DNA from 3 places in the Streptomyces sp. NBC_00490 genome. Region 3 is predicted to be linked to each of the others. Evidence: riboswitches for the same ligand, from Rfam matches in the RefSeq annotation. Region 3 holds a riboswitch; each other region holds the start of a gene.

Region 1 (9,842 bases), 1.4 Mb from region 3:
TTCGGGGACAGGTCAAACGTAGGAGGGGCTTCTCGAAGATCCGCCGAGCATTGCTGGAGATCGACTCGAGAGACGGTCAGGGCATGCGTGAGCCGGGACGGGCGAGCAGGTGAGCGTGGTGCCGGGCCCTCAGCCGGTAGTGACCGGCAGCACGTCGGGGGACAACGCCGCCGCCCGTGCCGTGGCCGAGGTCATCCGGCGGCGGTGGTGGCGACGGCACAGGACCTCGTACCCGATCGCCTCCGCCTGGTTGACGTCCCCCACGACCACCTGAGCGCCTTCCACGACCATCTCGCCCCCTATGGTGCGGGCGTTGTGCGTGGCGCGGGCGCCGCACCAGCAGAGGGCCTCGACCTGCAACACCTCTACGCGGTCGGCCAGTTCCACCAGGCGCTGGGAGCCCGGGAAGAGTTTGGAGCGGAAGTCGGTCGTGATGCCGAAGGCATAGACGTCGAGGCCCAGGTCGTCGACGACGCGGGCGAGCTGGTCGATCTGAGCGGGGGCCAGGAACTGGGCCTCGTCGGCGATGACGTAGTCGGCGCGGCCGCCCTGGGAGAGGTGGTCGACCAGGTAGGCGTACAGGTCCTGGCCGTCCTCGACCTCCACCGCGTCCGTGACCAGGCCGAGGCGGGAGGAGAGTTTGCCCTCGCCCGCGCGGTCGTCCCGGGTGAAGATCATGCCCTGCAGGCCGCGCGCGGAGCGGTTGTGCTCGATCTGGAGCGCCAGGGTCGACTTCCCGCAGTCCATGGTTCCGGAGAAGAACACCAGCTCGGGCATGGGGAGTTGAGCACCTTTCGGCAACGGAGGACGGCAGAGGGAGGCTTCAGGAGCGTACTTCGAGCAGCGGGACCAGCTGCTCCGCGGGGGTCATCGAACCATGGTTGCCGACCATCGCCGACTCCTTGGGCTCCCGCTCGGACGCGATGATCAGGACGTCGTCCCGCGCGGCCGCGATCACGTCACCGAGGCGGGCGTACACCCGGTCGTCGACCCGGGGGCCGAACCAGCCCGCCGCGATCGCCTCGTCCCGCGAGGCCACCCAGAACTGCTCGCCGAGCACCTCGCGCCAGCAGGTCACGACATCGTTCTCGGCGCCCGGCACCGCGTAGACATGGCGGGCCCGGCCCTCGCCGCCCAGCAGGGCGACCCCGGCGCGCAGCTCCCAGTCCTCGTCGAAGTCGATGCGGTGCTGCTCGTCGAAGGGGATGTCGACCATGCCGTGATCGGCGGTGACGTAGAGCGCGCTGCGCGGCGGGAGCTGCTCCGCGAGGCGCTGCACCAGACGGTCCACGTGCATGAGCTGACCACGCCAGGTGTCGGAGTCGACGCCGAAGCGGTGCCCCGCGCCGTCGAGTTCGGCGTAGTACGTGTAGACGAGCGCGCGGTCGGCGGCGGCCAGTTGCTCGGCCGCGAGGTCCATGCGGTCCTCGCCCGGCAGCCGGCCGAGGAACGTGCCGCCGCTCAGCGCGACCTTGGTCAGCGGGGTGTTCTCGAAGGTCGGTGAGGACACCTGCGCCGCGTGCACGCCCGCGTCCTGGGCGAGCTGGAAGACCGTGGGGTACGGCTGCCACACGTGCGGCTTCGTCCACGGCTGCCAGCGCAGCTGGTTCATCAGCTCGCCGGTGTCGGGGTTGCGCACGGTGTACCCGGGCAGTCCGTGTGCGCCCGGCGGCAGTCCGGTGCCGACGGAGGCGAGGGAGGTCGCGGTGGTCGCCGGGAAGCCTGCGGTGATCGGCCGGCCGGTGCCGCCGCGCGAGCCCGCGAGCAGCGAGGCCAGGAAGGGGGCCTCGTCCGGGTGCGCCAGCAGCTGCTCCCAGCCGAGGCCGTCGATCAGGAACACGCAGTTCCGGTCGGCGGGGGTCAGCTCGGTGATCGTGGCGGTCGTGCCGGGTACGCCCATGCCCGCGGCGAGCGTGGGCAGGAGGTCAGCGAGGGAACCGCTGCCGTACTCGGGCAGCGGTGCGGAGTCGACGGCCAGTGGTTCCGGGTAGGGCTCCCAGGCGGTGGGCTGCGCCATCAGTGCGCGGTGTCCGCGGTCGCCTCGGAGAGGGACTGGGCGAAGGCGAGGGTCTGGCGCACCGTGTCGGGGCCGTCGCCGGCCTCGCTGACCCGCAGGCTGAGGTCGTCGGCGGTCGAGTTGCCCGTGTAGCCGTGGTCGGCCTCGCAGTTGGGGTCGCCGCAGGCGGCCGGCTCCAGGTCGATCCGGGAGACGGCGCCCCAGCCGATGGTGAGCACGACCTCGCGGGGCAGGGTGCCCGGCTGGTACTGCTCCGGGTTGGCGACCACTCGGCTGAGCACGACCGAGGAGATCCGGCCGAGCTTCACGGACTCCGTGGACGTCGTGGCGTACGGCGTCGGGGAGGTGGTGTCGGCGGCCTGCTCGTCGGTGTGGCTGACGATGAAGCGGTTGCCGGTGAGGACGAGCACGGTCACATGCCGCCGCACCTCGTTCTGGTCGAACGTCGTCTCCTGGTGGACCAGGTACGACCGGATGGGCTCGCCGCCCACAGCGGCCTCCACCGCCTCGGCCACGAGGGCCGGGTAGTAGCCGCTGCGCTCGATCGCCGCTCGCAGCCCCTGGGTCGTCGTACTGGTCTTGGCCATGACCCCCATCCTACGGGGGGCGACTGACTGCGAGGCACCGCTCAGGGGTGTTCTCAGTACGCGGGCAGGGTCCGCGGGCCGAGGTCGTCGCGGGCGGGCGGGGGTGCCAGGCGTACGGACGCGCCGAGGACGCTCAGGCCGTGCGGGGCGACGACGACAGGTTCCAGGGTCACCGCGACGACCTCGGGGTGATCGTCGACGAGGCGGGACACCCTCAGCAGCAGCTCCTCCAGGGCCGCCGTGTCGACCGGCGCCGAGCCTCTCCAGCCGAACAGGAGCGGTGCCGTCCGGATGGAGCGGACCAGGGAGGTCGCCTCACGGTCGGTGACCGGAATCAGCCGGTGCGCGACGTCCCCGAGCAGCTGCGAGGCGGCCCCGGCGAGCCCGAAGGAGAGCACGGCTCCGGCCGCGGGGTCGATGACGGCCCGTACGACGGTGTCCACGCCGCGTGGCGCCATCCGCTGGACGACCGGGCGCAGCTCCTCGGGCGTCCCGAACAGCTCGGCCAACTCGGCGTACGCCCGCCGCAGTTGCTCCTCGTCCGCGAGGTCGAGCCGTACGCCGCCCAGGTCGGCGCGGTGCCGGAGGTGCGGGGCGGTGGCCTTGAGGGCGACGGGGTAGCCGAGGGTGCGGGCGGCCCCGGCGGCCTCGTCGGGGGTGGGTGCGGGCAGGGCCCGGTGCACCTGGACGCCGTAGGTGCCGAGGAGTTCGCAGGTCTCTTCGGTGCCGAGGGTCAGGCCCTGTCCGCGCGCGAGGAGGCCGTCGATGAGTTCGGCGGCGCCCTTCTCGTCGATGGCCGCGTCGATGTACTCGGGCACCTTGCCGGGCTCGGCGGCGTCGCGTCGCCATTGGGCGTACTTCACGGCTTCGCCGAGGGCGCGGACGGCACGCTCCGCGGCGGGGTAGGCGGGGATGAGGCGGGAGCAGTTGCGGGGTGCCTCTTCGGGGGCCTTGGCGGCGAGGCGGTCCAGGGCGCGGAAGGGGTGGGAGGCGCTCGGCGTGACGGCCTGCGGTGCCGTGCTGGCCGCGGCGGACAGGGCCTCCGCGAGTCCGCCCAGCTCGACGTGGACCACCAGCACCGGCTTGCCCGGCACCCGCTCGGCCGCCGACCTGAGCGCCTCGGCGAGCGCCGCGTCCCCGGCGGAGCCCTCCCCCACGGCGGGTATCGCGGTCACGACCACCGCGTCGCAGGTGTCGTCCGCCAGCGCGCGCGACAGGGCGGTGTGGAAGTCCGCGGGCGAGGCGGCCGTCGTCAGGTCCAGCGGGGTCAGCGGGCTGAGCCCCTCGGAGAGGCAGGCGTCGTAGGTCAGCAGGCCCAGGGACTCGGAGTTGCCGAGGATCGCCACGCGCGGGCCGCCCGGGAGGGGCTGCCGGGCGAGCAGCAGGCCGGTGTCGACGAGCTCGGTGATCGTGTCCACGCGGATCACACCGGCCTGCGCGAGCAGGGCGGACACCGTCGAGTGCGGCAGCCGGGTGGCCCGGACGGCGTGCCCCTGGGGGGCGGCGCCGGCGCTCTGGACGACGACCAGCGGCTTGGCGGCCGCGGTGCGGCGGGCGAGGCGGGTGAACTTGCGCGGGTTGCCGATGGACTCCAGGTACATGAGGACGACGTCGGTGTCCGGGTCGTCGTACCAGTACTGCAGGACATCGTTGCCGGACACGTCCGCGCGGTTGCCGGAGGAGACGAAGGTGGACACGCCCGTGGTCCCCGTGACGCCGCCGCCGCGCCGGTGCAGGCGGGACAGCAGGGCGATGCCGATGGCGCCGGACTGGGCGAAGAGGCCGATGCGGCCGGGGCGGGGCTTCTCGTTGGCCAGGGACGCGTTCAGCCGCACGTCCGGGTTGGTGTTGATGATGCCGAAGGCGTTGGGCCCGATGATCCGCATGCCGTACGCGCGCGCGTGCCGTACGAGTTCGCGCTGCCGTTCGCGTCCCTCGGGGCCGCTCTCGGCGTACCCGGCGGAGATCACCACGAGTCCCTGTACGCCGTGCTCGCCGCACTCGGTGACGACCTGGGGGACGTGTTCGGCGGGCACGGCGACGACCGCGAGGTCGACGGGCCCCTCGATGTCGCGCACCGAGCGGTAGGCGGGGACCCCGTCGAGCTCCTTGTCGGGGAAGGCCTTGTTCACGGCGTACAGCCGGCCCGTGAAGCCGGCGTCGCGGATGTTGTCGAAGATGCCGCGGCCCACGCCGCCACGGGTGCGGCCGACGCCGATCACGGCGACCGAGCCGGGCGTCAGCAGCCGCTGCACCGACCTCGCCTCGGCGCGCTGCTCGCGCGCGTACTGCACGGCCAGGGAGCGGTCGGTGGGTTCGAGGTCGAACTCCAGGCGGACGACGCCGTCCTCGAAGCTGCGCTTCTGGGTGTACCCGGCGTCCCTGAACACCTTGATCATCTTGTTGTTGGCGGGCAGCACCTCGGCGGCGAAGCGGCGGATGCCGCGCTCGCGGGCGACGGCCCCGATGTGTTCGAGGAGGGCGGAGGCGACGCCCCGGCCCTGGTGGGCGTCCTGCACGAGGAAGGCGACCTCGGCCTCGTCGGCCGGTGCGGACGCGGGCATTCCGTCGGTGCCGATGCGGTCGTAGCGTACGGTGGCGATGAACTCACCGCCGACCGTGGCGGCGAGTCCCACCCGGTCCACAAAGTCGTGGTGCGTGAAGCGGTGGACGTCCTTGGCGGACAGGCGAGGGTAGGGCGCGAAGAAGCGGTAGTACTTCGACTCGTCCGACACCTGCTCGTAGAAGCTGACCAGGCGCTCGGCGTCATCGACGGTGATGGGGCGGATGCGCGCGGTGCCGCCGTCGCGCAGCACCACGTCGGCCTCCCAGTGCGCGGGGTACTCGTGCCGGTCCGGCGAGGTCTGCATGGGCCCCAGATTACGGCTCGCGTACGACAACGGCGCGAGGCAGTCTGTGGAGAACGCAAGAGGATCGCAAGGACGGAAGCCGGACCGAGGCCGCGGTCCGGCGACTCACCCCGGACGGGAGCAGCTCCGCTCCGGAGAAGCTTCACGTTGTGGGAAACTGGTCTAGACAACCCTGAACACCGAAGGGCAGCATCACATGGCTGAGCGCCGCGTCAACGTCGGCTGGGCCGAGGGTCTCCACGCCCGCCCCGCTTCCATCTTCGTCCGGGCCACCACGGCCTCCGGTATCCCCGTGACGATCGCCAAGGCCGACGGCAACCCCGTCAACGCGGCCTCCATGCTGGCGGTTCTGGGCCTCGGCGCCCAGGGCGGCGAGGAGATCGTCCTCGCCTCCGACGCCGAGGGCGCGGACGCCGCCCTCGACCGGCTGGCGAAGCTGGTCTCCGAGGGTCTCGAGGAGCTTCCCGAGACCGTCTGATTTACCGGGGCCGACTGATTCACGGCACCACAGAAGGGCTCGTCCGAATTTATCGGGCGAGCCCTTTGCATTTCCCGTTCACAGGCAGCGGAAATAGTCCCCCGCGAATTACTGCCTCTTTGTATACGGCTCTTGTGTTAATGCCGCAGGCTCGGCATGTTTACGGGATGTTGCGAGTTCCTCACACGCTCCGGCCGATCTCCCGCGCCGTTGAATCGGAGCCGGTGCGCGGCGGTCGAGCGCTCGGTGTGCAGAGCGGTGACCGCCCGCGCGCGCTCCCCGTCGCCGCGCGCCACGGCGTCGACGATGGCGCCGTGCTCCGCCCAGGACTCGACGGGGCTGACCGGGGCGTCCACGGCGTACATCCAGGAGATCTTGTGCCGCAGCTGGGTCAGCATCGAGGTCAGCGCGGGGCTGCCGGAGGCCTGGGCGAGCGTCTCGTGGAACCAGCCGCCCAGGGACCGCAGGTCATCGCTGTTGCCCCGCCTGGCCCGCTCCTGACCCAGCCTCACCAGACCGCGCAGGACCTTCAGGTGCGCCTCGGTGCGCCGCTGGGCGGCCCGGGAGGCGCCCAGGGGCTCCAGGAGCATCCGCATCTCCAGCAGGTCGGCGGCCTCCTGCTCGGTCGGTTCGGCCACGCACGCGCCCGCGTGGCGCCGCGTCACCACGAAGCCCTCGGCCTCCAGGGTGCGCAGCGCCTCCCGGACGGGAACACGGGAGACCCCGTAGCGACGGGCGAGGAGTTCCTCGGTGAGGCGGCTGCCGCGCTCGTAGACACCGGCGACGATGTCGTCCCTGATCGCGGTGCATACCGAGTGCGCCGGAATACGCATGACCGACCTCCGCCTTAATCCCCGTGAAACGTCGATGATTGACGTGTGTTCAGTGACTCTATTGCAAAGAGCGGGAATTTCCGATGGCGGGCCGGAATCCATGGATATTTTTTGGACAACAGGGCGACAGAAACGGCAAAACCCCGGCTCGGTGAGCCGGGGTTTCAGAAGATCTCGCGGTCCGTCGTCAGACGTTCACGCCATGCGAACGCAGGTAGGAGACCGGGTCGATGTCCGAGCCGTACTCCGCGGTCGTGCGGGCCTCGAAGTGCAGGTGCGGCCCGGTGACGTTGCCGGTCGCGCCGGAGAGGCCGATCTGCTGGCCCGGGGTGACCGTCTGGCCCACCGAGACACCGATGGACGACAGGTGCCCGTACTGGGTGTACGTGCCGTCGTTCATCTTGATCACGACGTTGTTGCCGTACGACCCGCCCCAGCCGGCCTCGACGACCGTGCCGGAGCCGACCGCGTGGACGGAGGTGCCGGTGGCGGCGTGGAAGTCGACGCCGGTGTGGCTGCCGGAGGACCAGACGCCGCCGCCGGCCTTGTAGCCGGTGGAGATGTACGAGCCGGATATCGGGGCGACATAGCTGTTGAGGCGCTTGCGCTCGGCGGCGGCGCGGGCGACGCGCTCCTTGGCCTCGCGCTCCTTCTCGGCCTTGGCGGCGGCCTTCTTGAGCGCCGCCTCCTCGGCCTTCTGGCGGGCCTTCTGCTCGGCGGCCTCGATGGCCGCCTGCTGCTGGGCCTCGGCCTGGGCGTCGATCTGGGCGGCGACCGAGTCGCCGATGGTGACGACCGGGGTGAGGCCGGTCTGCTCGGCCGCGGGCTCCGCTGCGAGGGCCGGGGCAGCGAGGGTGCCGATGACGCCGGTGGTGGTGAGGGCCGCGACCCCCGCCACGTGGGCGGTGGTGCGCTTCATCCTGCTGGGACGACGGTGCTTCCCGGTGGCGCGCGTGAACGCCATGTGGTGGCTGGTCCTTTCCTTCCTTCTCGCCTACCGGGTTAGCTGACGGGTTCGGAGCAGGAAGGTCTCCTACGGACCCCCTCGCTGCGCGCGCGGGCGTCCGATTCACCCCAGGGACTACATGAATGTGGGTCCCCGGCTCCCCTGGCTCGCGCCGTACGGGGACTCGGCGATGGCTGTCCGGTGCCGCGGGCGCGGCGCACTGCCTGACGAACAGCCCGGATGACGCTAAGCGGGACGACTTTCAATCCCCAAACGGATCAGGGGTTTTGTAGCGCATGCCACAGGGCAGACAGGCAACCTCTCCCCTAATTCGGACATTAAGGGGCCCTGGTGACGCGTCAGTCACCAGGGCCCCTTCACGCGCGTGCCGCTACTCCGCGGACACGACGCTCACTTCACCGATCCCGAGGGCCTCCACGGGCGCCTTGATGGCCGACGCGTCGCCGACCAGGATCGTCACCAGCCGGTCCACCGGGAAGGCGTTGACGGCCGCCGCGGTGGCCTCCACGGTGCCGGTCGCGGCGAGCTGCCGGTACAGCGTGGCCTGGTAGTCGTCGGGCAGGTGCTGCTCGACCTGGTCGGCCAGCGTGCTCGCGACGGCCGCCGCGGTCTCGTACTTCAGCGGGGCCACGCCGACGAGGTTCTGCACGGCGACGTCCCGCTCGGCGTCGGTCAGCCCCTCCGCGGCGAGGGTGCGCAGCACCGTCCACAGGTCCTCCAGGGCCGGACCGGTGTTCGGGGTGTCGACGGAGCCGCTGATGGCGAGCATCGCGGCGCCCGTCCCGTCGGGGGCGGACCTGAGGACCTGCCCGAACGAGCGCACGCCGTAGGTGTAGCCCTTCTCCTCACGCAGGACGCGGTCCAGGCGGGAGGTGAGGGTGCCGCCGAGGCAGTACGTGCCGAGCACCTGCGCGGCCCACACCCGGTCGTGCCGGTCGGCGCCGATCCGGCCGATCAGCAGCTGCGTCTGGACGGCACCGGGGCGGTCCACGATGACGACACGGCCCGTGTCGTCGGCGGTGATCGGCGGCACCGGACGCGGCTCGGCCTGGGAACCGGTCCACGAGCCGAGGGTGTCGGAGAGCAGCGCGTCCAGGTCGATGCCGGTGAGGTCACCGACGACCACGACGGTGCCGGTGGCCGGGCGGACGTGCTTCTCGTAGAAGGCGCGTACGGCCGCGGAGTCGATGTTCCGGACGGTCTCCTCGGTGCCCTGGCGCGGGCGGGACATGCGCAGGTCCACCGGGAACAGGGTCCTGGAGAGCTCCTTGGCGGCCCGGCGGGAGGGGTTGGCCAGCTCGTGCGGGATCTCGTCGAGGCGGTTGGTGACGAGGCGCTCGACCTCGCTGTCCGCGAACGCGGGCGCCCTGAGGGCGTCGGCCAGCAGACCGAGCGCCTTGGGCAGACGCGACGCCGGGACCTCCAGGCTCAGCCGTACGCCGGGGTGGTCGGCGTGGGCGTCGAGCGTGGCGCCGGCCCGCTCCAGCTCGGCGGCGAACTCCTCGGCGGTGTGCTTGTCGGTGCCCTCCGAGAAGGCCCGCGCCATGATCGTGGCGACGCCGTCCAGGCCGGCCGGCTCGGCGTCCAGCGGGGCGTCGAGAAGGACCTCGACGGCGACGACCTGCTGGCCGGGGCGGTGGCAGCGCAGGACCGTCAGGCCGTTGTCGAGCGTGCCGCGCTCGGGGGCCGGGAAGGCCCACGGCCGCGCCTCGCCCGCCTGCGGCCGGGGGTGGAACTCCATCGTGGCGAGCTCGGTCACTTGGCCGCCTCCTCGTTCTTGTCGCCGGCCTCGACGGTGGCCTCGGCCTCGGGGTCCTCCGGGGGATCCGCGTCCTCGGCGGTCTCCGCGGAGACGGGCTCGTAGACGAGCACCGCGCGGTTGTCGGGACGCAGGCAGGCCTTGGCGACCGCCTGCACTTCCTTGGCGCTCACTTCGAGCACCCGGTTGACGGCGGTGAGGGCGAGCTGCGGGTCGCCGAACAGCACGGCGTAGCGGCACAGTTCGTCGGCGCGGCCCGCGACGGTGCCGAGCCGGTCCAGCCACTCGCGCTCCAACTGGGCCTGGGCGCGCTCCATTTCCTCGGCCGTGG
Region 2 (9,842 bases), 920 kb from region 3:
CTCTCCAACGTCCGCGTCGGCAACGGCGACGCGATCATCCTGCTGCGCGAGATGCTGGCCCCTGACTCGCTGGACGGGCTGCGCGTCTTCTTCCCGGACCCGTGGCCCAAGAAGCGGCACCACAAGCGGCGGCTGATCCAGCCGGAGTTCCTCAGCCTCGCCGCGACCCGGCTGAAGCCGGGGGCCGTGGTGCACTGCGCCACCGACTGGGAGCCGTACGCCGAGCAGATGCTCGAGGTGCTCACGGCGCACCCGGACTTCGAGAACACACAGGCCGACGGCGGTTTCGCGCCCCGTCCGGACTACCGGCCGCTGACCCGTTTCGAGGGCCAGGGACTGGACAAGGGACATGTCGTGAACGACCTGTTGTTCCGTCGCGTACAGCGGTAGGACAGCAGTAAGGGCGGGAGCAGGAACCGCACGACGACCAACCCCCCCCCACCGGCGCCCGAGACCACCTCGCCCACCTGCGGGCGGCGCCCCTGACTCGTTAGGGTCGATGCCGTGGCCACCTTTCCCCCGTACCCGACGCATCCCACCGGTCCCCCCGGCGAGGGTGCGCTCCGGCACGCGCACTGGTGGCAGCGCAAGTGGGTCCGTTACGGCGCGCTCATCACCCTGCTCGCGCTCTCCGGGCTCGTCATCCTCGCCCTGGTGCGCGAACAGACCGGCACCGAGGGCTTCCTGGTCGGGCTCGGCCTCGCGATCCTGCCCGTGCCGCTGCTGATAGCCGCCTTCCGCTGGCTGGACCGGGTCGAGCCGGGCCCCTGGCGGAATCTGCTGTTCGCGTTCTCCTGGGGCGCCTGCGCGGCGGCGCTGATAGCGATCGTCGCCAACAGCTTCGCGACCAGATGGATAGCGACGGCGACCGCGGATCCGTCCAGCGCCGACACCCTCGGCGCGACCGTGATAGCGCCCGTCGTCGAGGAGACCGCCAAGGCCGCGGCCGTCCTGCTCGTCTTCCTCTTCCGCAGACGGGACTTCACCGGGATCGTCGACGGCGTGGTGATAGCAGGGGTCACCGCCACCGGCTTCGCCTTCACCGAGAACATCCTCTATCTCGGCACCGCCTTCGGCACCGACCAGCTCACCGGCGACAGCGGCATCGCCTCCGTCACCGCGGCCACGTTCTTCGTCCGCGTCATCATGTCGCCGTTCGCACACCCGCTGTTCACGGTCCTCACCGGCATCGGCTTCGGCATCGCGGCCCTGTCGGCGGACCGCCACCACGTGCGCCGGGTGCTCCTGCCCCTGTCCGGCCTGCTGCTCGCGATGGGCATGCACGCCGTCTGGAACGGCTCCTCGACCTTCGGCGAGTACGGCTTCTTCGCCGTGTACGCGGCCTTCATGGTCCCCGCGTTCGGTCTGCTGACCTGGCTCGTCATCTGGACCCGGCAGCGCGAACTGCGCACCGTGCGCGAGGAACTGCCCGCCTACGCCGTCGCCGGCTGGCTCACCCCCGCAGAACCCTTCGCCCTCGGCTCGATGCGGGCCCGCCGGATCGCCCGCCAGTACGCCCGCGCCCACGCCGGGAAGTCGGCGGCGCGGGCGGTGGCGCAGTACGAGGCGTACGCGACGTCCCTGGCGTTCCTCCGGCACCGGGGGCGCCGCGGCCGGGCCGGCGCCGACTTCGTCGTACGGGAGCGGGAACTGCTGCACGAGTTGTGGGTACGGCGGGAGGCGGCGCGCCCGGCCCTGGACCACGCGGCCCGGATGACGGCACCGCCGACCCCGGTCGTGATCCCGCCGACGCACTGGCCCGTGCACGGCTACCCGGCGGTGCAGTACCCCGGCTACAACCCGTACCGGACCTGACGGCCGAAGCCACCGCCGAGACACCCCGCCGCGCTGTCGGTGCGGGTGTAGGCGACACTCCGGCGCCACTCCCCCGACACGCCCCGGCGAGCCGCACGCACCGCCGGACCGCGCAGCACTCCTAGGCCGACGCCTCCGTCAGCCGCGTCACCTCGTCCTCCGTCAGCCGCACCTCCGCCACCTTCAGCAGCGCCGGCAGCTGCTCCACGGTCCGTGCGGACGCGATGGGCGCCGCCACCGTCGGCCGGGCCGCCAGCCACGCCAGGGCCACCGTCGCCACCGGCACGCGGTGGGCCTCGGCGATGTCGTCGAGGGCGGCGAGGACCTTGCGGCCGCGTTCCGTCTCCAGGTGCTTGCCGGCACCGGCGGCGCGGGCGCCCTCCACCACCTCGCCCTCGCGGTACTTGCCGGTGAGGAACCCGGAGGCCAGCGCGTAGTACGGGACGGCGGCCAGTCCGGTCCGTTCGGCCAGGTCCTGGAGCTCGCCCTCGTACGTCTCGCGCGAGACCAGGTTGTAGTGCGGCTGGAGCGCCACGTACCGGGCCAGTCCCTCGCGCTCGGAGAAGGCGAGGGACGCCTCCAGGCGCTCGGCGGAGATGTTGGACGCGGCGATGTGCCGCACCTTGCCCGCCTTCACCAGTTCGTCGAGCGCGCCGATGATCTCCTCGACCGGCACTTCCACCTTGTCGAAGTGGGTGTAGTACAGGTCGATGTGGTCGGTGCCGAGGCGGCGCAGGGAGGCGTCCGCCGCCGCCTTGATGTTCGCGGCCGTCAGGCCCTGGAAGTCGGGGTGCTGGCTGACCTTCGTGGCGATCACGACGTCGTCGCGGTTGCCGCGCGCCTTGACCCACTTGCCGATGATGGTCTCGGACTCACCGCCGACGTTGCCGTCGACCCACGCGGAGTACGCGTCCGCCGTGTCGACGAAGTTGCCGCCCGCGGCCGCGTAGGCGTCGAGTACGGCGAAGGACTGTGTCTCGTCGGCGGTCCAGCCGAAGACGTTGCCGCCGAGGGAGAGCGGGAAGACCTCGAGGTCGGACGTGCCCAGCTTGCGAAGAGAAGTCATGTACGGGGTCAACGCCGGTGCGCGGACCGCTCTTCCGGAACGGCCGCAAAGTCTCCGTAAACAAGCGGAGGCAGGCGCTCCTGAACCGGTGACGGAAAAACCGGCGGCCCTGACGTCGGGGGGTGTGCGTCAGGGCCGCCGGTGGATCAAGAAAAACTCAGGGGGTGAGCCCCTTGCTCCGCAGCCACGCCATCGGGTCGATCCCGGTGGACGCGCCGCCCGAGTGGACCTCGAGGTGCAGATGCGCGCCGGTGACGTTGCCGGTCGCACCCACGCGCCCGATCACATCACCGGTGTTGACCTTCTGGCCCACGCTGACGCTGATCGAGGACTGGTGGGCGAACCACAGCTCGGTGCCGTCGTCGAGGGTGAGGACGGTCTTGTAGCCGTACGACCCGTCCCAGCCGGCCTGCGTGATGGTGCCGCTGTGGATCGCCTTGATGAGCGTGCCCGTGGGAGCCGCGAAGTCGAGACCCGTGTGGTACCCGGAGGACCACAGGGAGCCGGCCTGACCGAAGGTCGAGGTGATCGTGTACGAGGAGGTCGGCAGCGTGAACTGCTTCGCCAGCGCGGCGAGCCGCTTGGCCTCGGCGGCCTTCTCGGCCTCCGCCTCCGCCTTCTTCTTCGCCTCGGCGGCGTCGTCCGCGGCCTTCTTCAGCGCGGCGGCCTCGGCCTTGGCGGCCTCGTCGGCGAGGGCGCTCTGCGTGGCGAGCTGCGTCTTGTTCTCGACCTGCGTCTGCTGGCTCTCGGCCTGCGCCATGATCCGGTTGCGCAGCGTCTCGCCTGCGCCGGTGCCGGAGTCGGAGAGGCTGACCTGGGTCTTGTCCGTGACGGCCGTGGCGGCGGCCGTGGGGGCCGCGGCGAGGTCGCTGAGCGCGGTGGCCGAGCCCTGCGGTGCCTCCTCCTCGCCGGACACGAACGGAAGGTCGGGCATCGAGATGGAGACCGGCGGCTTGCCGGTGTTGGCGCTGGCCATGCCGGCCCCGCCGACGGCGGCTATGACACCGACGCCCAGGACGGTGGAGCTGCGGGCGAATCCCCCGCTGCGCTGCTTGGCGACCCGATGCTTGCCACGGACCGGTCGGATGGAGTCCTCGTTGGGATTCCACTCCTCCCGCGGACCCTCGTCGTGGTGGTAGCTGCCGTAGCCGAAGACATCGGTGGTGCTGCGCTGGCTCGGCACGTACGGGGCCTCGGGGGCAGGCCGGTTTGACGCCACGTGGGCGTGCTCCTTTCCTTCCTTCTCGCCTACCGGGTTAGCTGACGGGTTCGGAGCAGGAAGGTCTCCTACGCGCGTATACCGGCCGTGAGTTCACGGCGGCATCCGCGCGATTCACCCCAGGGTGGTGGTTCCCCGGCTCCCTTGCGGGATTAAGCGCGTGAGCACGGAGCCGTCTCTTGTGACGGCTGGGACGACCGCGCTGCGTTATCGAACGTTAATAGACCCGGACCATGGATTCCAAGCTGTTCTGCTTGATCATTAACCTTTTTCCGCTGGACGTACGGGTCCATGAGCGGTGAAAAACGGGCGAGTTGACCGCCCTCCGGTAAACTCACAGGTATTGACTGTATGTCAGTTGTTATGCGGAGGGCACTCACCCGATCACCCCACGTGATAAAGCCCCCCAACGGTCACGGCCGTCGTACGGCGAGCAGCGCCATGTCGTCCGTCATGCCGCCCCCCGTGTGCCGGCGCACCTCCCCGGCGAGCGCGGACAGCAGTGCCCCGGGAACCCGGAAGGCGCGTCCCGCGAGCCGTGCCGCCGGATCGTAGAACTCCCCGTACCGGTCCCGCGCCTCGGACAGCCCGTCCGTATACAGCAGCAGCGTGGCCCCGCCCGGGAAAACCGCCTCCTCCGCGCGGTCGGGCCAGCTCCCCAGCTCGCCCATGCCCAGCGGCAGCGCGGGCTCGGCGGCGGGCAGCGCCCGCACGGTGCCGTCGGGGCACAGCAGCAGCGGCGGCGGATGGCCGCGGTTGAGGACCCGCACCACCCCGTCGCCGTGCGGCAGTTCGGCGAGTACGACGGTGGTGAACCCCTCGACGGCGTCGAGCCCCTCGCGTCGCCTGCCCTCGCGCGCCAGCGCCCGCTCCAGCCGCCGCGCGACCGCCTCCAGCGTCGGCTCCTGCTCGGCGGCCTCCCGGAACGCCCCGATGACGACGGCAACCGCGGCCACCGCCCCCATGCCCTTCCCTCGCACGTCCCCCACCACCAGCCGCACCCCGTACGGACTGTCCTGCACCGCGTAGAGGTCCCCGCCGATGAAGGCGTCCCGCTGCGCGGCCTCGTACCGGACCGCGATGTCGAACCCGCCGATCCGGTCGTCGGGCTCGGGCAGCACCGCCCGCTGGGCGGCCTCGGCGATCTGGCGCTGGGAGGCGAGCCGCTGGTCGCCGCGGAGCACGACCCGGTTGAGGACGGCGGCCAGCACGGCGACGACCGCCACGGTGAGCGCCTCGGTGAGGGTGTCGGCGTCCAGCCGGAAACCGAACCGCATATGGACGGCGAAGGCGGCGATCAGGGCCACCGCCCCGGCGACGACGGTGCCGAGCAGTGGGTAGAGGGGCGCGGCGACCAGGGGGGCGGCGGTGAAGAAGGGGATCGCGGTGAAGTCCCGGGGGGTCAGGACGTCGTAGAGGACGCCACCGACGATCAGCAGGACGGGCAGCACCCGTAAGAGGGCGGAGACACGCCGTCCCGCCACCGCCGCCTGATCCACATGCCCAGGTTTCCCGGGCCGGGACCGGGCGGCGAGCCGTGTGGCCCGACCGGGGGAAACACTCAGGGCCGGAATCCAGTGAACTGGATTCCGGCCCTGAGCTGTGAGTAGCGGGGACAGGATTTGAACCTGCGACCTCTGGGTTATGAGCCCAGCGAGCTACCGAGCTGCTCCACCCCGCGTCGGTGAAACCAGCATACGCCATTCGCGGGACGCTCAGCACCACGGTTGCTTCGCGCCGCCGCTGACCTGCGTTTTCAGCTCCCGGGGTTGCCCGCGTGGGTCAGGGTCTCCCAGGACACGAACAGGTTGTCGGTACCGGCGGGCCGGGTCTCCTCGGCGAGCCGGTGGGCGGCCGGGACGGAGACGCCGAGGCGGTTCTCCAGGTGGTTGAGGGCGACCTCCAGGTCCGGGCCCATGTTCCGGTCCACCTTCCCGCCGCACAGCCACGCGGGCGCGGGTTCGCCGGACTGGTACCGGGCGTGGAAGGCGAGCGCCGACTTCAGCCGGTCCTTGACCTCGCCGTACAGGTCGACGCCCTGGTGCCAGGCGGTCTCGGCGATGTGGGCGGTGGCGGCGATGGAGTAGCCGACGTGCTTGAAGTTGCGGCAGGTCTCCTGGGAGACGCCGTCCTGGTACGTCTTCTGCCCGAACCAGTACGTCGTCAGTTTCGCCGGCGTGTTCACCCCGGATCCGGCCGGGGTGAGCGGCACCCGCCCGTCCTTCTCCAGGTAGAAGTAGGCGGGGACGCGCTCCCGGAAACGCTGGAGCGCGTGGTCGAAGGCCTGGTGGTCGTCGAGGAAGACGGCGATGCCGATGGCCGCGTCGGTCATCACGAGGTCCCAGTTGCCGTTGTAGTCGGGGACCTTGCGGGTGACGGCGGGCAGATACGCGGTCCGCAGCATGTCCTGGAACCGCGTGACCCGGTCCTGCGGCCATCCCGCGCCCTCGCTGTGCCGCACGATCTCCGCGGCCCGCGCCCAGGTCGCCCCGGCCCACCCGGTCTGCAGCCCGGCGTCCTCCTCGGTGTGCTTGCGCATCCTCGCCGACCAGGCATCCATGATCTCCCGCGCCTTGACGGCGTGCCGCTGCTTGCCGGTGACGCGGAAGAGGAGCGCCTGCGTATAGGCGGCGATCGCGTCCTCACGCTCCTGGACGCACCCGTGCGCGGGCCGGTCGGCGCGCTCCCCACCGGGACAGTCCACGCTCGCGTACGGCTCGGCCTGGTACTTGTACGCCCCGTACTTGCTGTCCCTCATGTCGAGGTACGCCTTCAGCCACGGCTGCTTCCCCGCGGTGACCTTCTCCCGTACGGCGTCCAGCTGGGCCTCGCTCACCAGCACACCGGGGTGCGTGAACGCCGCGTCCGGGGGCAGCGCGCGGGCCATGGTGCGGGTACCGGCGTCGGTGGTCCCACAGGCGGTGGCGAGAAGGGGGGCGAGCAGAAGGGCGACGGCGGCACGGAATCGGGCTGACCTCATGCAGGCAGCGTCACCCTGCAGGGAGCGGCGCGCAGGAAATGTTGGGCTGATCGGTCCGTCACCCGTCACCCGCCGCCCGAGCGGGTGAGGCTCAGCCCAGCAGAGGAAGATTCGGCCTCTTGGCCTGCTCCTCGAACTCCGGCAGCACCACGACGGACACCCCGGCGGCCGCCAGGAGCCCACTCCCGTCGGCCCCTTCCACGAAGGTGTCCGGCTCCCGCCAGGCCGTCACCACGCGCCGCACCCCCGCCTCCAGAATCAGCCGGGCACACGGTGCCAGGCGCGAGGCTCGCTGCGCGCACGGCTCCAGGCTGGAGTACACCGTCGCCGAGGCCAGCCTCGGATCCCCCGAGTCGATCTTCGCCAGCGCCGCCTCCTCCGCGTGGACCACGGGGTCGCCCCCCTCCCTGGAGTGCCCGCGCGCGAGTTCCGTGCCGTCGGCGGCGACCACCACCGCGCCCACGCTGAACGCGGTCCGGGACGGCGGGCACAGGGCGGCCAGTTCGCAGGCGAGGCGGAGCCAGTGGCGGTCGGCGGCACGGGAGCCGGGCGCGGTGGGCTCGTAGCGCATGAGGACGACGTCCTCGATCTGCCGGGACTCGACCAGGCGCAGGCGTCCGCCCTGGTAGGCGCCGGGTCCGAAGAGGCGGGGGGCGGTCGCGTCGCCGACGAAGAGGGGGGCCAGGACCAGTTGGAGCTCGTCCGCCAGGCCCTGCTGGAGGAGCTGGGTGTGGATCTTGCCGCCGCCCTCGACCATGAGGCGTCGCACCCCCCGGGCCCACAGGTCCGCCAGGAGGCCGGGCCAGTCCAGGTCGGCGCCCAGGCAGACCACATCGGCCGCCAGACCCGCCGCACGGGCCCGCTCCGCGCCCTTGTCCGTCGTATAGACGACCTTGTCGCCGCCGGTGTGCCAGAACTTCGCGTCGGGGTCCAGGTCGCCCGAGCCGCTGACCGTGACCTTGAGGGGGTACTCCGGCTTGCCCGCCGCCACGCGGGCCGCGCGCCGCTCGGGGGAGTTGACGAGCAGACGGGGGTTGTCGGCGCGGATCGTGCCGGCGCCGACGAGGATCGCGTCGACCGAGGCGCGGACCTCGTCGACGCGGTCGAAGTCGGCCGGGCTGGAGAGGAGCAGGCGGTCGGGGCCGGTGTCGTCCAGGTAGCCGTCGAGGGAGACGGCCGCGGAGAGGAGGACGTACGGGTGAGACATCGGGTGCGGTCCCTCTCACGGTGACGGGCGGGGCTTGGTTCAAGTTTGAAACAAACCTACACTGGTGGCATGACGACTCGCTGGCTCACTCCCAAGGAGCAGCGCGCATGGCGCGCGTACCTCGCCGCGTCGCACCTCCTCGAGGACGCGCTCGACCGGCAGCTCCAGCAGGACGCCGGCATGCCCCACCTCTATTACTCCATCCTCGCCAATCTCTCCGAGGCGCCGGAGCGGCGGATGCGCATGACCGACCTCGCCGAGGGGCTGAAGATCACGCGGCCCCGGCTGACGTACGCCGTAAACCGGCTGGAGAAGGACGGGCTGGTCGGGCGCGAGAGCTGCCGGTGGGACAAGCGCGGCAGCATCGCCGTACTGACCGCGGAGGGCTTGGCGGTGCTGGAGCGGGCGGCGCCGGGGCATGTGGAGACGGTACGCGCCGCCCTGTTCGACCGGCTCACCGCGGAGCAGGTCGGACAGCTGGAGGAGATCTGCGCGAGCATCGCCGACGGGCTCCAGGGGGACGAGGGCACCGCGCCCGAGGACGTCCCGTGGCGGCGGCGGTCCTCCCCTTCCTGCTCGTGACGGACTGTTCATGACGGGCCGGTCGTGACGAGCGCCATATATCTGTTGCTTCAAATTTAAAACATGGGTAGGGTCTCGAACCGTAGAGCTGCTTCAAATCTGAAGCAGATATGCCTGAGGACCGGAGTACCCGCATGACCGACATCCCCGCCGCAACCCAGCGCTCCCGTGTCCGCGTGCCGCTCCGCTTCGGGGACGGTTACAGCGTCGACTCCGAGCTGGTCACCTTCCACGGGCTGGCCGACGGCCAGGAGCACGTGGCGGTCGTCCTCGGCGACCCGGCCCCCGGCACCGTCCCGCTGGTGCGGCTGCACTCCGAGTGCCTCACCGGTGACGTCTTCGGCTCCGCCCGCTGCGACTGCGGCCCGCAGCTGCGCGAGGCGGTCGAGCGGATAGCCGAGCGCGGCGGCGTCCTGCTCTACCTGCGCCAGGAGGGCCGCGGCATCGGCCTCTACAACAAGCTCGACGCGTACGCCCTCCAGGACCAGGGCCTGGACACCTACGCCGCCAACACCGCGCTGGGCCTGCCCGAGGACGACCGCGACTACACGGCGGCCGCGCAGATGCTGCGGTCCCTGGGGATCGGCTCGCTGGACCTCCTCTCCAACAACCCCGACAAGGCGGGCCAGTTGCGCGACCTCGGCATCGACGTCCACGACCGGGTGCCGACCGGCGTCTTCACCACCGCCCACAACGTGCGTTACCTGCGCGCGAAGGTCCTCCAGACCCAGCACACGCTGCCGCTGGGCGAGTTGACGGAACTCAGCGTCGGCTGATCGGCTTCGCGCTATGCCTGAGGTGTGTGCGCCAGGTACGCCAGCACGGCCAGGACCCGGCGGTGGCCGCTGTCGCTCGGCGGGAGGCCCAGCTTCAGGAAGACGTTGCCGATGTGCTTGTGGACGGCGCGCTCGGTGACGACCAGGGTCTTGGCGATGGTCGCGTTGTCGTGGCCCTCCGCCATGAGCGCGAGGGT
Region 3 (9,842 bases):
CGCGCTTCCCGTACGAGACCCCGTGACCGGTGCTCAGGCCGTGATGTCCTTCGTCGTGAACCTCGCCCATGCCGCCGAGCCGAAGACCGCCGCGTACAGGGCCTGGAGGCCGAGGTTCTTCACCAGGTCGTCCCAGTAGACGGGTTCGCGCATGAGGTCGGCGAAGGACAGCCAGTAGTGGGAGAAGAAGTACGGCTGGAGCGCGTGCAGTTGGGGGATCTGGTCGAGGATCTGGACCGTGATGAGCAGACCCACGGTCGTCGCCATCGCGGCGATGCCGCTGCCCGTCAGCGTCGACACGAACAGACCGAGGGCCGCCACGCCGGTCAGTGACGCGGCGACCACCAGGGCGATCAGGAAGGCCCGGCCGAGGCCTTCGCCGAAGCTGATCTCCGTGCCGGAGATGGTGGTCAGGTCCCCCAGCGGGAAGAGCAGGGCGCCGACCGTGAGCGCCGAGGCCGCGACCACCAGGGTGGCCACGAGACAGAAGGTCATCACCGTCGCGTACTTGGTGAGGAGGAGGCGGGTGCGGCCGGCCGGGGCGACCAGGAGGTAGCGCAGGGTGCCGGCGTTCGACTCACCGGCTATCGCGTCGCCCGCGATGACGCCGATGGCCATGGGGAGGAAGAAGGGAAGGGTGGCGGCGAGTGCGGTGAAGACCAGGAACAGGCCGTTGTTGGTGATCTGCGAGACGAAGGCGGGGCCGCCACCGCCGCCTCCTCGGGGGCCGCCGTCGCCCGTCTCGATCTTCACGGCGATGCCGACGAGAATCGGTACGGCCGCGAGGACGCCGAGGAGCGCGAGGGTGCGCCAGCGGCGGAAGGTGGTGATCAGCTCACTGCGGAACAACCCGAAGGTCCACAACGGACTCGGCTTGACCGGGACCTCAGCCCGCGACATCGAAGCCCTCTCCCGTCAGCGCCACGAAGGCGTCCTCCAGCGAGGCCCGTTCCACTCCGAAGGCCCGTACGCGCACGCCCGCTCCCACCAACGCGGCGTTGATGTCGGCCAGTTCGCCGTCCGGGGGATCCGCGGTCACCCGGTCCTCGGCGACCACGACATCCGCGACGCCCTGTTCCTTCAGCACCCGCGCCGCGTCCCCCGTGTCCGGGGTCGTGACCACCAGCCGTCCCCGCGTCCCCGCCGCCAGGTCGGCCACCGGGCCCTGGGTGATCAGGCGGCCCTGGGCCATCACGGCCGCGTGGGTACACACCTGCTCGATCTCGTCCAGCAGATGCGAGGACAGGAAGACCGTCGTGCCGTCCGAGGCCAACTCCCTCACCAGGGAACGGATTTCACGCATCCCCTGCGGGTCGAGGCCGTTGGTCGGCTCGTCGAGGACGAGGAGCTTGCGGGGTTGCAGGAGGGCCGCCGCGAGGCCCAGGCGCTGTTTCATGCCGAGCGAGTACGCCTTGGCCTTCTTGCCGGCCGCGGCCGCCAGGCCCACCCGGTCCAGTGCCGTCGCGACGCGTGCGCGCCGGGTGCGGGGGTCGGCGGTCGGGTCGGCGGCGTCGTAGCGGATGAGGTTGTCGCGGCCGGAGAGGAAGCCGTAGAGGGCCGGGCCCTCGATGAGCGCGCCCACGTGCGGCAGTACGGCGCGCGAGGAGCGCGGCATGGGGCGGTCCAGCACCCGGGCCGACCCGGAGGTCGGTTCGATGAGGCCCATCAGCATGCGGATGGTGGTGGTCTTGCCCGAGCCGTTCGGGCCGAGGAAGCCGAAGACGCTGCCGGCCGGGACGGTCAGGTCGAGACCGTCGACGGCGAGCTGCCCGCCGCGGTAGCGCTTGGTGAGGGCGCGGGTGTGGATGACGGTGTCACCCACGTCCGCGCTGTCACCGTCGCCCTCCGGTTGCGGCTCCGTGGCGGGCGGCTGGTCCATCGGCTCCCTCGATCCGTCGTGCGCGTGCGGTGGTTACTTGGCCTCGTTGGCTGCCTTCACCAGCGCGTCCTTGGTCACCGCGCCGACGTAGACCTTGCCGTCGTCGGTGATCAGGGCGTTGATCAGCCGGGTCTTGAACACCGTGCCCTCGCCGAACTTGCCGCTCGCCTTGTCGCCGAGCGAGTCGAGGAAGCCGCCGAAGGCGCCGCCGGCCTCGGAGCCGGACGGGATGCCCTCGCCGCCGGTGTCGAAGGTGGCGATGGAGGTCCAGCCCTCGCCGATGACGTCCAGCCCGTCGGGGCCGCCCGGGGCGAAGCCCTCGTCGCCGGAGAAGCCACCGGAGCGGCCGGAGTCGCCGGAGTGGCGCTCAGGTGCCGCGGCGGCGTCCTCCTCGGTGACCTTCGCGCCCTTGGGAGGCGTGAAGTCGAAGGTGGACGCGGCCGGCTTGGCGTAGCTGATCTGGGTGAAGCCGGCGTCGACGACGGCCGCGCCGCCGCTCGCCGGGGTCAGCGTGAACTTCAGCGGCAGCCCGGTCTTCGCGTCCACGGCCACGGTGACCTGTCCGACGGTGGACCCGGAGTCCTTGGGCTTGATGACGAGCCGGTAGGCGTCGCGGCCCGCGACGTGCGCGGTGCCCTCGACGGTCACCGAGGTCGTGTCGTCGACCGCCTTGAGGGCGTCCTCGGTGAGGTCCTTGGGCGTGGCCGGGACCTCTTCGCCCTTGTCGTTCTTGCCCTTGCCGTCGCTGTCGTCGGCGGTGCCGTGGAAGACCTCGTTGGTCCCGCTGTCGTAGCCCCACACGTCCTTGCCGTTGTGGATGAGGCTGTACTCCGCCGCGTTCTCCAGGAGCGAGAGCTTCTGCTTGTCCTCGCCGTCGGCCGCGACGCGCAGGGTGTGCGTGCCGGTGGCGAGTTCGGTGAGCTTGGACGTCGGATCGGCCGACGAACCGTCACCCGATCCCGAACCGCCGCCTGCGCCGGTCAGGCTGTTCTCCAGCCCGCCGAAGTCCGGCAGCCCCAGATCCGTGGTGATCTTCACGGTGCCGGACAGCTGCTCCACGTCCGACGCGGCGATCTTCTCGATGAGTTGCTGTGCGCTGATCTTCGGCAGATCGGGGTCGCCGGAATCGGCGAGCGCCGGGACCAGCCCGATGGTCGCCGCAGCCACTCCCACGACCGCGACCGGGACGACGTACCGCGCGGCCCTGCGCCTTCCGGCGCGCAGGTCGTCGGTCTCGTCCGGCGTCGTGCTGTCGTCGGATCCGTACGGTGCCATGTGTGCCCTACCTCCGTGATCGGCGGCGGCTTTCAACTGCTCCACTCGTCCACCCCGTAGCCGCCATTCTCACCCGAATCGGTGAGGAGTGGTGTTTTCCCGTGGTTCCCATCTGACCAAATCCGACCGGGCGATACGTCAGCCCCCGGGCTCAACTCCACGTACACCTGCGGTATGACACATGGAGGCGGCGCCTCCCCCGACCCGTAGGGGTCGCGAGGGGAGACGCCGCCTTTTACGTCGGTGGATCAGCCGCGCAGGAACACGTAGTCCGCCTGGTACGGCACGCCGACGATCGCGCCGGGTGTGCAGGAGCCGGCCGGGGCGACGCCGCCGACGGTGTTCAGGCGCAGGATCTCGGTGGTGTCGGCGAGCAGGCCGTGGTGCTTGCCGGACTGCGTGGCCTTGAGGTCCAGCTCGGGGATGTTCCCGTCGCCGTTCGGCGTGCGGGAGACGACCGAGCCGGTGACCGCGCTGCCGTCCCGCGCGATCCATTGCGGGGTACCGGAGTTGGGCTCGACGAAGGAGTGCGCGATGTGGCCGGCGAGCGCGGCGCTGACGTCCCGCTGGGCGAAGGCGTACCCGCCGCCCTCGACCGGCTTGCACTCGTAGATCTGCCGGCCCTTGACGACGGACGCCTGGAAATTGTGCAGCGCGTCCCGGAAGTCGAAGCCCGCGACGGTGACCTGGTGGAGCTGGCCGCGGACGGCTCCGCCGGGGAATTCGGCGGTGTGCAGGTTGGCGTAGAACGCGCCGGGGTCGGACTTCAGGGCGTCGAGCAGTGCGCCGTCCTTCACCTTCACGGTGCCGGTGACGCTGTGGCCCTTGGCCTTGTCGAGCAGCTTGGTGAAGTCGACCCTGACGCCACCGTTGGTGCCCTTGGCGCCCTGGTGGATGTGGAGCAGGGTGGGCCTGCCGGTGCCGCGCCAGGTCACGGCGACGGACACCTTGTCGCCCTTGACCTTGATGAACTCCAGTGCGGCGCCGTCCTCGTCGTTCACGGCGGGGCCGCCCTGGACGGGCACCTCGCTGGCGCCCCGGAGGCTCGCGGCGAGGATCGTGCCGCCGCTGCCGCCGAGGGCTCCGCTCTGACTGACGACGCTCTCGCCGCCCGAGTGGCCCGCGTGGTCGGCGCGGTCACCTCCGGCGGCGAAGGCGGGAATCACCGAGGCGGCGACACCACCGGCGGCGGCCACCGCTACGGCGGCGACGACGAGGCTCTTACGGCGCTTGGAGAACGTCGCGTTCATGCCCATGATTCTGATTTCTCCCCGTATTGCAGCTGACGCCCCCTGCGTCAGCTTCTGGGCATGAATACGGGGTTGATCTTAGATTGGACTCAGTCCAGGTTGGTGACGTACGTCACATGCACCGCGGGTGGGTCAGCCCGCCCGGTGCACCACCGCGTCGCACATCTCCATGAGCGCTGCCTTCACATCGCCTTCCGGCAGCGGAGCGAGCGCCGCCCGGGCCTCCTCCGCGAACCGCACCGTGTCCCGCCGCGCCTGCTCCAGCGCGGGATGCGCCCGCAGCTTGGTCAGCGCCTCGGCGTGCCGCGCGTCGTCGGCCAGGTCGGAGTCCAGCAGCTCACACAGCGCGATGTCCTCCGCGAGGCCCAGCCGCGCCGCCCGCTCCCGCAGTCGCAGCACCGGCATGGTCGGGATGCCCTCGCGCAGATCCGTCCCCGGGGTCTTGCCGGACTCACGGGAGTCCGAGGCGATGTCCAGGACGTCGTCCGCGAGCTGGAAGGCGACGCCCAGCCGCTCGCCGTACTGCGTCAGCACGTCGACCACCGTCTCGTCGGCGCCCGACATCATCGCGCCGAACCGGCAGGACACCGCGACCAGCGAGCCGGTCTTGCCGCCGAGCACGTCCAGGTAGTGCTCGACCGGGTCCCGGCCGTCCACCGGCCCCGCGGTCTCCAGGATCTGGCCCGTGACCAACCGCTCGAACGCCTCGGCCTGCACCCGGACCGCCTCCGGACCGAGGTCGGCCAGGATGTGGGAGGCGCGGGCGAAGAGGAAGTCGCCGGTGAGGACCGCGACCGAGTTGCCCCACCGGGTGTTCGCGCTGTCGACCCCGCGCCGCACGGACGCCTCGTCCATCACGTCGTCGTGGTAGAGCGTCGCCAGGTGGGTCAGCTCCACCACCACGGCCGACGGCACGACTCCGGGGGCGTCGGGGTCGCCGAACTGGGCGGCGAGCATCACGAGCAGCGGACGGAAGCGCTTTCCGCCCGCCCGTACGAGGTGCTGCGCGGCCTCCGTGATGAACGGGACCTCACTCTTGGTGGCTTCGAGCAAACCCTCCTCGACGGCCGCCAATCCGGCCTGGACATCGGCTTCCAGAGCCTGGTCCCGCACGCTCAGCCCGAACGGCCCGACGACGGTCACGAGGGGTCTCCTGTCTGCTGGTGTCTACTGGCGATTACACGGTTTGTCGATAGGTCGCTGCCCTCACTCAAGTCAGCGTATCCGGTCACGTTTCGATCACCGCTGCCGCCCACCCGTGCAGCACGGGTGGTATCGGATCACGACCGGTATGTTTTTGATCACCTGAAAAGAACGGATATCTTCCGACTTCCCCGGAAGCAGACGTGGATACCAGGGCGAGCAGGCCTTTCGGCCGACCGAAGAAGGCGGTGTCGCCCTCGGGCGGGGCCGGCTCGCCGAGCGGATGACCCGGGTGGGCCTGGGCGTGGCTCCGCCCGCGCGGTGGACGAGCGGGCTTCCCGCGTCGCCGGCCGGGCAGGGTCACAGAGGGCAGGACCGGCTCCGCGATGTGGCGCCGGACGGTTCGTCGACGCTGGCCCCCGGGGTGCGCTGAGCTGTCGGCGCGGCACGGGCGGGACCGGGCGGTGTCGTGGGAGCCGGGGACGTCCGAGGAGGTGGCGTTCGAGCTGAACGGCATCGGGCACGCTTTCCCGCCCGGGCACCGCATCCGGTTCGCCGGGCAGTTTTCTCGAACTTTCGGTGCGATCCCGTGAGTCGGCGGACGGCATCACCTTCGACGAGCCCGAGTAGTCCGAGCCGCTCGGCGTCAACTCCCCTGGGACATTCCGAGAACGGCCGGTTAAGGCTAATTGCCCGATTTGCGGCCGGACTTCATCTTCAGTGACTTGAGTCACTTCATCCTGTGGACGGCCTGTGAGATCACCTCCGCCGATCCGCTTTGCCCGAAAGCCAGTTGGTGATTGGCGGTCGCAAAGGATCAAGCACCCCATACGCCTCAGACCGAGGTCAATGGGCCTGTTGTGTGAATCCGGTACTTGTTCCGGACATGTGCTCTCGCATACGTTCCCGGCCGGGCGGAACGCCGAATCCTGCCGCCGCCCGGAGACCGCTCACCTACGAGAACTCACGGCAGGAGCGGGGGAACCAGGTAAGTCGCCGGACATAACGGACCGGCTTGGGGTGAAGTCGTGTCGCCGTACGGCGGCCCGGCCGGGCAGCTCCCGCCCGAACCCGACAGCTCACCTCGCAGGCGCAGGAGAGGAAACCGTCATGCCTGCTGCCGCTCAGCACCGTCGCACCAGAACGTCCCGCCTCGCCCGCAAGCTCGCCGTCGCCGGTACCGGCATCGCGGTGCTCGCGCTCCCGGTCATCGGCGCGACCAGCGCCTCCGCCGCCACCCCGACCGTGGCCACGGCGACCTCGCTGGGCTACACCGACACCCTCGACGGCTGGATCCGGGCGTCGCTCCAGGTCATGGCCCAGAACGGCATCCCCGGGTCGTACGACAGCATCTACCGCAACATCATCCGCGAGTCGTCCGGCAACCCCTTCGCCATCAACAACTGGGACTCCAACGCGGCCGCCGGCACCCCCTCCAAGGGCCTGCTCCAGGTGATCGACCCCACCTTCCAGGCGTACCACGTGTCCGGCACCTCGTGGGACCCCTACGACCCGGTCGCCAACATCACCGCCGCCTGCAACTACGCGGCGCAGCGGTACGGGTCGATCGACAACGTGTGGGGCGCGTACTAGGCCGACAGGGGCCTAAGCCTGTCGGAAGAGTCTTTCGAGGACGACGGCGATGCCGTCGTCCTCGTTCGACATCGTCACCTCGTCGGCCACGGCCTTGAGTTCGGGGTGGGCGTTGGCCATCGCGACCCCGTGAGCCGCCCAGTCGAACATGGGGATGTCGTTGGGCATGTCGCCGAAGGCGATGGTGTGTTGGGGGCCGAGGCCCAGGTGATCGGCGGCCAGGGCGAGGCCCGTCGCCTTGGTGATGCCGCATGGCTGGAGTTCGACGGTGCCGGGGCCCGACATCGTCACCGTCGCGAGGGAACCGACGACTCCACGGGCCGTCGCCGCCAACTCGTCGTCGGACAGGGCGGGGTGGCGGAGCAGGACCTTGCTGATGGGCGCGCACCACAGGTCGTCGCGGCGGTCGACCCGTACGGCGGGGAGGGTGGGGTGCGGCATCAGATAGCCCGGCTCGATGAGCGTGAGGCCGTCGACGCCGTCCTGGTCGACGGCTGCGTACACCTGACCGACCTCGGCCTCGATCTTGCCGAGCGCGGTCTCGGCCAACTCCCGGTCCAGGGTCACCGACCACAGCAGACGGTCCGCGCCGGCGTCGTACACCTGCGCGCCCTGCCCGCACACCGCGAGCCCCGTGCTGCCCAGGTCGTCGAGGAGCGGCCGCACTCTCGGGGCCGGCCGGCCGGTCACCACCAGATGCCGGGCCCCGGCCTCCGCCACTCGCGCGAGCGCGGCGAGCGAACGGTCGGAGAGCGTGTCGTCGCCCCGGAGCAGGGTTCCGTCCAGGTCAGTGGCGACGAGTGAATATGCGGTGGGTGCGGCCATGATCAGAGAATACGGATGGAAACCCCCAGCGACTCGACGCGAACCGGACGGCTGCACCCTTCACATCCGTTGACGTCGGCTCCGGTTCGACGCCCAGGTCGAGCCTCTCGTCAGCAGTCACGATCGAAGGCGAACCGGCCGAGCGCGCGAGCGAGCCCGCTGTCGCTGTGAGCGTGCACAGCAGAGAAGCGTTTCAACCCCTTGTCAAGGAAGGGGACGTCGGGTTACCTACATGTTGCTCGCGGATTGCCGGGACTCCTGATTCTGTGCACGCTCACAGATACGCGAGCCGTGCTGATCCTTTGGCTACGTCGACCTGAGCGCTTTGAGAGGAACAGAACATGCGCAGACGCAGTGTTCTCACCGCTGCGGGAGCCGCCGCGCTGGCCGTTCCCGTGCTGGGGGCGGCACCCGCGGCCGCCTCCGCGGGCGGTCGCCGTGGGCTGGACATCCGGGCCATGGACATCTCCTCGCTGCCCAAGAACGAGGACCACGGCGCCGTGTACCGCACGGCCGACGGCCGCCGCGAGGACCCGGTCCGCCTCCTCGCCCACGCGGGCATCACCCACGCCCGGTTGAAGGTCTGGGTGAACCCGGTCGACGGCTACAACGACAAGGCCCGCGTCCTGCCGCTCGCCCGCCGTCTGAGACGGGCCGGCATCGGCATCTGGATCGACTTCCACTACTCCGACACCTGGGCCGACCCGGCGCACCAGACGAAGCCGGCCGCGTGGGCGGACCTGGACATCACGGGTCTGACGCGCGCCGTCTACGACCACACGGCCGATGTGCTCGGCGCCCTGAAGCGGCAGGGCACCCCGGCCGACCTCGTGCAGGTCGGCAACGAGATCAACGGCGGCATGCTCTGGCCCGAGGGCAAGAACTGGGGCAGCGACAGCGGGGGTTGGGGCAACCTGGCCGCCCTCCTGAAGTCCGGCCTGCGCGCCGCCCGCGACACCTCGCCGCGTATCCGCACGATGCTGCACATCGCCGCGGGCGGCGACAACGGCACGTCCCGCTGGTGGTTCGACACCGCGGTGTCCTACGGCCTCGACTTCGACATCATCGCCCAGTCGTACTACCCGTTCTGGCACGGCACCCTGGAGACCGCCGCCGCCAACTTCGCGGACCTCACCGCCCGTTACGGCAAGCCGGTCGTGATCGCCGAGACCGCGTACCCGTTCACGCTGGGCAGCGAGGACGACATCAACGACATCCTCAACAGCCCCTCGCAGCTCACCCCCGGCTTCCCCGCGACCCCCGAGGGCCAGGCCGCCTGGCTGCGCGCGGTCGCCGACCTCGCCGCCGCCGTCCCCGGCGGACAGGGCCTCGGCTACTGCTACTGGGAAGGCGCGTGGACCTACCGCGCAGGCAGCGGCTGGAACCCGCAGGACCCGGGATCGGGCAACGCCTGGGAGAACCTGGCGCTGTTCGACTTCGACGACAGGGCACTGCCGGGGCTGCGGACGCTGGGCCGCTACCGGTCGTAACTCTCCTCGGCGGGGCGCTGACCGGGCTTTACCCGGTGGAGCCGTGCCAGCGCGGGTGGGATGCTCGCGGGGTGACGGATCAGCCGGAGACCTTTCTGAACCATCTGCGGACGGCCGCGGTCGGCGTGCTGGAGCGCATACCCGATGAGCTGAAGGCCGAGATCTACACCCTGGCCTTCAACATCTGGCGCGTCGACTACGACGAGCGTCACCCCTACGTCGACATCGGCTACAACACGGAGAGCCAGTACGAACGGGAGCGGCGACCGGAAGACCCCGGCGAGGCCCGCTGGAACTACGCCTGCTGGATCCTCGAGGGTTTCGAGAAACTCGGGAACGTCCCCGTGGACCCGGTCGGCGCCCGGGTCCACGAGGCGGAGGTCCGGC

What was found. Region 3 has a riboswitch for cyclic di-AMP ahead of OG381_RS27435 (transglycosylase SLT domain-containing protein). Riboswitches for the same ligand answer to the same signal wherever they lie in the genome.
Region 1: it holds a riboswitch for cyclic di-AMP, as region 3 does, so the genes downstream of both, OG381_RS33925 (M23 family metallopeptidase) here and OG381_RS27435 (transglycosylase SLT domain-containing protein) in region 3, are expected to answer to the same signal.
Region 2: it holds a riboswitch for cyclic di-AMP, as region 3 does, so the genes downstream of both, OG381_RS23000 (M23 family metallopeptidase) here and OG381_RS27435 (transglycosylase SLT domain-containing protein) in region 3, are expected to answer to the same signal.

Annotation. Positions count from the first base shown of each region.
Region 1 is NZ_CP107869.1:7,413,597-7,423,438, reverse strand. It holds gene OG381_RS33955 (thymidine kinase) at 130-777, opposite strand; gene OG381_RS33950 (alkaline phosphatase family protein) at 824-2,017, opposite strand; gene OG381_RS33945 (DUF5998 family protein) at 2,017-2,604, opposite strand; gene OG381_RS33940 (bifunctional acetate--CoA ligase family protein/GNAT family N-acetyltransferase) at 2,658-5,474, opposite strand; gene OG381_RS33935 (HPr family phosphocarrier protein) at 5,671-5,952, shown strand; gene OG381_RS33930 (GntR family transcriptional regulator) at 6,090-6,785, opposite strand; gene OG381_RS33925 (M23 family metallopeptidase) at 6,973-7,749, opposite strand; cyclic di-AMP (ydaO/yuaA leader) riboswitch at 7,763-7,931, opposite strand; gene OG381_RS33920 (M16 family metallopeptidase) at 8,123-9,511, opposite strand; gene OG381_RS33915 (M16 family metallopeptidase) at 9,508-9,842, opposite strand, start outside.
Region 2 is NZ_CP107869.1:5,093,080-5,102,921, forward strand. It holds gene trmB (tRNA (guanosine(46)-N7)-methyltransferase TrmB) at 1-390, shown strand, start outside; gene OG381_RS22990 (PrsW family intramembrane metalloprotease) at 505-1,815, shown strand; gene OG381_RS22995 (aldo/keto reductase) at 1,937-2,881, opposite strand; gene OG381_RS23000 (M23 family metallopeptidase) at 3,039-4,100, opposite strand; cyclic di-AMP (ydaO/yuaA leader) riboswitch at 4,112-4,269, opposite strand; gene OG381_RS23005 (PP2C family protein-serine/threonine phosphatase) at 4,514-5,599, opposite strand; tRNA gene OG381_RS23010 (tRNA-Met) at 5,708-5,781, opposite strand; gene OG381_RS23015 (alginate lyase family protein) at 5,857-7,080, opposite strand; gene OG381_RS23020 (dihydrofolate reductase family protein) at 7,172-8,287, opposite strand; gene OG381_RS23025 (MarR family winged helix-turn-helix transcriptional regulator) at 8,357-8,869, shown strand; gene OG381_RS23030 (GTP cyclohydrolase II) at 9,004-9,645, shown strand; gene OG381_RS23035 (response regulator transcription factor) at 9,657-9,842, opposite strand, start outside.
Region 3 is NZ_CP107869.1:6,011,508-6,021,349, reverse strand. It holds gene OG381_RS27470 (flavodoxin family protein) at 1-26, shown strand, start outside; gene OG381_RS27465 (ABC transporter permease) at 34-900, opposite strand; gene OG381_RS27460 (ABC transporter ATP-binding protein) at 887-1,879, opposite strand; gene OG381_RS27455 (LolA family protein) at 1,913-3,154, opposite strand; gene OG381_RS27450 (CHRD domain-containing protein) at 3,403-4,404, opposite strand; gene OG381_RS27445 (polyprenyl synthetase family protein) at 4,537-5,547, opposite strand; partial or broken gene OG381_RS27440 (CocE/NonD family hydrolase C-terminal non-catalytic domain-containing protein) at 5,912-6,174, shown strand; cyclic di-AMP (ydaO/yuaA leader) riboswitch at 6,498-6,653, shown strand; gene OG381_RS27435 (transglycosylase SLT domain-containing protein) at 6,658-7,140, shown strand; gene OG381_RS27430 (HAD family hydrolase) at 7,153-7,965, opposite strand; gene OG381_RS27425 (glycoside hydrolase family 53 protein) at 8,307-9,455, shown strand; gene OG381_RS27420 (hypothetical protein) at 9,527-9,842, shown strand, end outside.